2 regions of the Bacillus sp. JK74 genome follow, and region 2 is predicted to be linked to the other one. Evidence: riboswitches for the same ligand, from Rfam matches in the RefSeq annotation. Region 2 holds a riboswitch; the other holds the start of a gene.
What was found. A riboswitch is a leader RNA that binds a small molecule or an ion and turns the genes downstream of it on or off. The one in region 2 is predicted to bind lysine.
Positions count from the first base shown of each region.

Region 1: another riboswitch for lysine. It lies ahead of ACWJJ5_RS01190 (amino acid permease); the one in region 2 lies ahead of ACWJJ5_RS11305 (aspartate kinase).

Region 1 is NZ_JBSJQB010000001.1:224,354-227,770, reverse strand. It holds gene ACWJJ5_RS01205 (LTA synthase family protein) at 1-503, opposite strand, end outside; gene ACWJJ5_RS01200 (metal-dependent hydrolase) at 546-1,028, opposite strand; gene sspJ (small acid-soluble spore protein SspJ) at 1,212-1,352, shown strand; lysine riboswitch at 1,475-1,656, shown strand; gene ACWJJ5_RS01190 (amino acid permease) at 1,767-3,179, shown strand; gene ACWJJ5_RS01185 (class I SAM-dependent methyltransferase) at 3,233-3,417, opposite strand, start outside.
Region 2 is NZ_JBSJQB010000003.1:230,245-233,661, reverse strand. It holds gene ACWJJ5_RS11310 (YslB family protein) at 46-492, shown strand; gene ACWJJ5_RS11305 (aspartate kinase) at 539-1,768, opposite strand; lysine riboswitch at 1,894-2,073, opposite strand; gene uvrC (excinuclease ABC subunit UvrC) at 2,135-3,417, opposite strand, start outside.

The sequences.
Region 1 (3,417 bases), on a different contig from region 2:
AGCGCAAGGTTGCACAGCATGAGGCCGGCTGATGCCCACGCATACGCTTTAACGGTACGCCCGCCCGCTTTTCCTTGATCGGCTTTATGCCTTTTACCAAGATAAAACAAAACCGCAATATCCAAAAATAAAGCGATGTAAAGCGGGTGAAACAGCTCTTGGACGCTGCTTCCCATATCACCCATATTGCTTGCCTGAAACAAAACCGGTATGGTGATAAAATCAATATAAAACCCGTAAAACACCGTATTCGCGATTAAAATTCCCGTCAGCATCACATTTGCCGAAAGCAGAAAGATCCGCTGTTTTTTTTCCGTTAGCAAGAGGGCGATGCCGAACAGCGGCACAATGAAGCTCAGCGGATTAATGAGAAGCAGACATTCCTCAAGAACCGAATTGTTCTGCAGACCAAAACCGAGCTTATACACGGCATAGGTTTTCATCCACATGAACAGGATGGACAGGCATAAAAACCGATGATTGCTGAAAAAGGTTTTCTTCATATGTATGACTCCTCACCCTAAAAGCGAAAAGACGCTTTTTGTTTAAGAGATGCGGCCGTGAACCAGTTCGTATAAATAATAGCAGGATACAATCGTTAAGCCGGCCAGCACAAGCTGCTCCGAAAAGCTCCCCGTTCTCATATAAAGGGGAAGACGGAAGCGGATGGCGGACGGAAACAGCAGTTTAATGCCGTTGACGGTCCATGCGTCAAGCACAAGGTGGCTCGCCATTCCGATCATCAGTCCGGCGGAAATGCTCGGATTCGGAATATAGGTTGCCGTAATGAAAAACATAATAAGCATAAACAGCAGGCTATGTGTAAACGTTCTGTGGCCGAACACCGTGCTTACGATCTTGGACAGAACGGGCAGCGTTCTGCCGATTTTGCTTTTCGTATGGCATATGTCGGGAATCAGCGCCCCGAGGGCACCCGCTGAGGTCATAAGGACCGGATCATACCCATAATAATACGCAATTGCGGAACAAGAAGCGATGCCTCCCATGATGTGTGTTTTTCCTGTCATTTTTCGCTTCTCCTTTTTATTTTTGCCAAAATCCCCTGAATTACAAATATATCAAGAGAATGCATGTTTGATCAACAAACTTTACCTGTTCCGCCAAAAGGAAGGAGACGCGGATTCCGCATATTCTGCCGCGGAAAAAGACACATTATAGGTGTACCTATATTTGATAAAGAGGTGATACAGATGGCTTTCTTTAACAAAGAAAAAGGAAAAAACAGCGATAAAAACAAAAACGTCATTCAAGGCGCGCTTGACGACGCCAGTGCAGCGCTGAAAGACGATCCGCTTCAAGAAGCTGTTCAAAAGAAAAAAAACAACCGCTGACCATATAAGACGGGTAGGGCGAACGCTCTATCCGTTTTCCGTCTAATATTTCCCTTTGACAGATCTTTTTATCTCTGATAACCTCTGAGTAGAATTGAATGATAAAAATCCTCACTCTTTCTCGGTGAGGTAGAGGTTGCGCTTGATGATGAGTCGCACATGCCAGGCTGATAAGGGGCCGCAAAACATGTGTTAAAGGCATCAGCGCCGAAGTGTAAAGAAAGCCGATCCTTCTTTATGCTGGGACTGTATCTGAATAAGTGCAGGACTGCCGCGTGCTTTTTCGCGGAGGGCTATCCGGAGATCAAGGGTGTGTGTGTTTCTTTAAGCATGGACTTTTGTTCAGGCTTTTTTTGCGTGTAAATATGGTCTCGGGGTCTGGTCCGTACGAATGAACAACCAGGAGGTACAAGAATGGAACAGACGAAAAAATGGGGTTTTTGGTTATTAACGGCGTTTGTCGTAGGAAATATGGTAGGCTCGGGCATCTTTTCGCTTCCGAGTACGCTCGCAAAAATCGCGAGCCCGTTCGGCGCCACATCGGCATGGCTTTTAACGGGAGCCGGTGTGTTAATGATCGCGATGGTCTTCGGCCACTTATCCATCCGCAAGCCTGAGCTGACGGCGGGGCCGCAAAGCTATGCGCGTGCGCTGTTCAGCGATCGGAAAAAAGGGAATGCAGCGGGCTTCACGATGGTGTGGGGCTACTGGGTGGCGAGCTGGATCAGCAACGTGGCGATCATCACGAGCCTTGCCGGATATTTAACATCATTTTTCCCGATTTTAACGGATAAGCGTGAAATGTTTTCGATCGGCGGTCAGGCGGTTACGCTCGGCCAGCTGCTGACGTTTGCCGTATGTACAGTTTTATTATGGGGCACTCACACGATCCTCGTCACCAGCATTAACGGTGCGAGTAAATTAAATTTCGTCACGACGTTTTCAAAAGTATTAGGATTTATCTTCTTTATCATTGCAGGTTTGTTTGTATTTCAAACGTCGTTTTTCGATCATTTTTATTTTCCAGTTCAAACAGGTCCTCACACGGTTGAGGGAATCGGCGGACAGATCCACAATGCGGCGATTTCAACATTATGGGCGTTCGTCGGAATTGAATCGGCAGTCATTTTATCCGGGCGCGCCCGTTCGCAGCGCGACGTGAAACGCGCCACCATTACCGGATTATTGATCGCGCTCAGCATCTATATCATCGTGACATTGATTACGATGGGCGTGCTTCCGCATGGTAAGCTTGTCGGCTCGGAAAAACCGTTTGTTGACGTATTGTACGCGATCGTCGGCAGCGCGGGAAGCGTCATTATGGCGATTCTGGCGATTTTGTGTCTGTTCGGAACGATGCTCGGCTGGATTCTTCTCGGTTCTGAAGTTCCGTATCAAGCGGCGAAATCAGGAGACTTTCCCGCTGCTTTTGCAAAAACGAATAAACAGGGAAGCCCGGTTGTGTCGTTAATCGTAACGAACGTAATGTCACAGATCTTTATCTTTTCGGTTATTTCCCGGACGATCAGTGACGCGTTTACGTTTTTAACAACGGCGGCGACGCTTGCTTATCTGATTCCGTATCTCGTGTCAGCGTTTTACAGCCTGAAGCTCATTTTTACGGGTGAAACGTATGACGAGATAAAGGGCTCAAGAGTAAGAGACGGTATCATCGCCATCCTTGCCTGCATTTATTCTTTTTACGTCATTATTACCGGAACGGCCGATTTAACGACCTTTATTCTCGGTATCGGGCTGTTTTTCGTCGGTTTGCTGTTATATCCTTTCGTCTCAAAGAAATTTGCAAACAACAGACAATCGGTATGACAAAAAAAGACATCTCGCGTCTGTGAGATGTCTTTTTTGTTTGCGGCAGCGGATTACTTTTTGACGGCGTGTATATAATGAATGGTCTCGAATGCGGTTAAATGGTCAGTGCGTCCGCTGAAAAAACGGTCATTGACGTCTGCCGGAGATAAATGTTCATAAATAAGCAGACCTGAAGATTCTAATACCTTTTCGATTTCTTTATAACTGAAACACGATAACATCGGTTCTCCGCCTG
Region 2 (3,417 bases):
CCTGTTTAAGCTATAATAAACGAAGGAGAGAGGGGAATACATAATATGAAGAATAATTATGAAGCAGCTTTAGAACCTTTAACTGAACTCGACGTCAGCGCATACGGCTACGAATTAATCCGGGAAATCGTGCTTCCGGATATCCTCGGCCCGGATCATTCATCGATGATGTATTGGGCGGGAAAACGCCTCGCCCGCAAATTTCCTCTTCAATCGTGGGAAGAAATCCCCGCCTTTTTTGAAAAAGCCGGCTGGGGAACTTTGACAAACGCAGGATCAAAAAAACAAGAATTGGAATTTGAACTGGAAGGACCGCTCGTGTCCAACAGGCTCAAACATCAGAAAGAGCCTTGTTTCCAGCTTGAAGCCGGTTTTATAGCCGAACAGATTCAATTGATGAACGATCAGATTGCAGAATCTTATGAACAGGTAAAAAAGAGAGCGGATAAAGTCGTCCTGACCGTAAAATGGGATATGAAGGACCCTGTATAATTGAAAAAGGCGGTGACTCAAAAGTCCCGCCTTTTTGCCTGCCCGTTTATACGGCAGACGGCTGTTTAGAAAGCTCAAACGCGTCATGAAGCGCTTCGACCGCTTTCACCATATCATTTTCGCTGACAACCGCTGATACTTTTATTTCGGATGTGCTTACCATTTTGACTTGTACATTTTTTTCCGCCAGTACGGCAAACATGTCCGCGGCGACGCCGGGATTTGAAACCATGCCCGACCCGACAATGGAGACTTTCGCCAGTTTTCTTTCGGTTTCAATTTTTTCATAGTTAAGCGCGTTTTTATATTCTTCAAGCACGGCGACCGTTTGCGCGGCATCTTCCGTTTTCACTGAGAAAGAAATATCCGCTTCCCCATCGTCCGACTGTGTCTGAATAATAATGTCAACGTTGATGTTTCGTTTTGCCAGCGCGGTGAAGATTGTTGAAAGTGTTGTCAGTCCGCTTGCAAGGCCCGTAACGGACACCCTTGTGATCTGGTCTTCAAATGCAATTCCTCTGACGATTAAATTCTGCTCCATTGATGATTCCTCCTCAATTAATGTTCCGGCTTCATGCTCCGTGCTTGACCGCACTTCTAAAGGCACTTGGTAGTTTTTTGCGAACTCAACCGCCCGCGGGTGAAGAACACCCGCTCCGAGATTTGCAAGCTCCAGCATTTCATCATAAGAAATCCCCGCCAGTTTTCTCGCTGACCGGACATACCGCGGATCTGTCGTAAATACGCCCGGAACATCTGTATAAATGTCGCATTTATCCGCATCCAGCGCTGCTGCAAGAGCGACCGCCGTCGTATCGGAACCGCCCCGTCCGAGCGTCGTGATGCCGCCGTCTTCCGTTACGCCCTGAAAACCGGCAACGACTGTAATTTTGCCTTCTGCAAGCTGCGAACGAATCGCCGTGATATCAATATCCGTAATTCTCGCATTGCCGTGAACGGCTTCCGTGCGGACACCCGCCTGCCAGCCCGTATAAGAGACGGCGTCATATCCTTTTTCCTGAAGCGCCATGGCCAAAAGCGAAATCGTGACCTGCTCCCCCGTAGACAAAAGCATATCCATCTCGCGTCTGCTTGGTTCAGATGTGATTTCAGCCGCGAGGTTAACGAGCGCGTCGGTTGATTTTCCCATTGCCGAAACGACGACTACGACATCATGGCCTTTTTGCTTTTCAGCAATGGCGCGATTTGCGGCATTTTGAATTTTTTCGGCAGAGCCCACGGAAGTGCCTCCGAATTTTTGTACGATAAGACCCATACTAGACCACCCTTTACATTTTGGTTCGTGCGGGTGAGGAGAAAAGAGCGTTTTGTCCACAATAAAAAAAGCAATGAGAGGAATAGCTCTCATTGCTTTTTCATATCATTACGATTGATTATGAACAACGAGATAGCCCTCCAAGAAAATGAATTCTTGACAGCCTTACATTTATTTAATGCAAGGCCAGCAAATCACACCGATGGGATGTGATACACTTCGGCGACGCTCCCCTTTCAGCCTTTTTCACAGAATCCATCATTCTCCAAAGGCTTACTATTGAAGTTCGCACCTCTATCTTCACCATATAACACGATCTTATGAAATTAGTTCACATTCTAGCAGATTTTTCAGGAAAGCACAATACTATTTTTTTAATTTTTCAAACAGCAGCTGGGCCGCCGCGGCCGGGACACCGGCTTTTTTGATATCGTCAAGGCTTGCTTCCTTCATCTTTTTGACAGATCCGAAATGTTTTAAGAGCATTTTTTTGCGTTTTTCGCCGATTCCGGGGATATCATCCAGAACGGATTGAAAGACGCTTTTTCCCCGGATCTGTCTGTGAAAGCTGATCGCAAAACGGTGAACTTCGTCCTGAATGCGCTGAAGCAGGTAAAACTCTTGGCTGTTCCGCTCCAGAAACACCGGTTCAAGCGGGTCGCCGATCAACAGGTTCGATGTCCGGTGTTTATCATCTTTCGCCAATCCCGCTACCGGGACATCAAGGCCGAGCTCATTCTCGAGCACGTCGCGCGCCGCGTTAATCTGCCCTTTTCCGCCGTCAATGATGATTAAATCCGGCAGCGGAAGGTTTTCGCGGAGCACCCTCGTGTATCTTCTTCTGACGACTTCCCTCATTGAGCCGTAATCATCAGGCCCTGTTACGGTTTTAATTTTATATTTGCGGTATTCCTTTTTATTCGGTTTTCCGTCTATAAAGACAATCATGGCCGATACGGGGTTTGTGCCTTGAATATTGGAGTTGTCAAACGCTTCAATCCGATGCGGCGTGTAAATATTCAGTGCGTCGCCAAGCCGTTCGGCTGCACCGATTGACCGTTCCTCATCCCGCTCGATTAACGAGAATTTTTCCCGCAGGGCGATTTTCGCATTTTTGTGCGCAAGCAAAAGCAGCTCTTTTTTCGGGCCTTTTTTCGGCTGATGCACGGCGGTTTCCAACAGCTCGCTGATCATGTCCCTGTCAACGCTGTCAGGCACCAGAATTTCCTTAGGCAGAAAGTGATTGTTTTTGGAATAGAACTGGCCGATGAAGGTCAGAAACTCTTCATCCGCTTCCTGATACATCGGAAACATGCTGACATCGCGTTCGATCAGTTTTCCTTGGCGTATAAAAAAGACTTGGACGCACATCCAGCCTTTATCGTAGGCATATGCAAACACATCGCGGTCCAGAAGGTCATTCATGGTCATTTTCTGCTTCTCCATCGTCGATTCGATGTGAGCAAGCTGGTCGCGGAATTCTTTAGCCCGTTCAAATTCAAGCTTTTCGGCCGCTTCTGCCATTTTCGCTTCAAGCTCTTTTTTGATTTCGTTATGCCCTCCCTTTAAAAAACGGGTGATGTCTTCAACAATCTCGCGGTTTGTCTCCTCAGATATATCCTTTACACATGGGGCGAGGCATTGTCCGA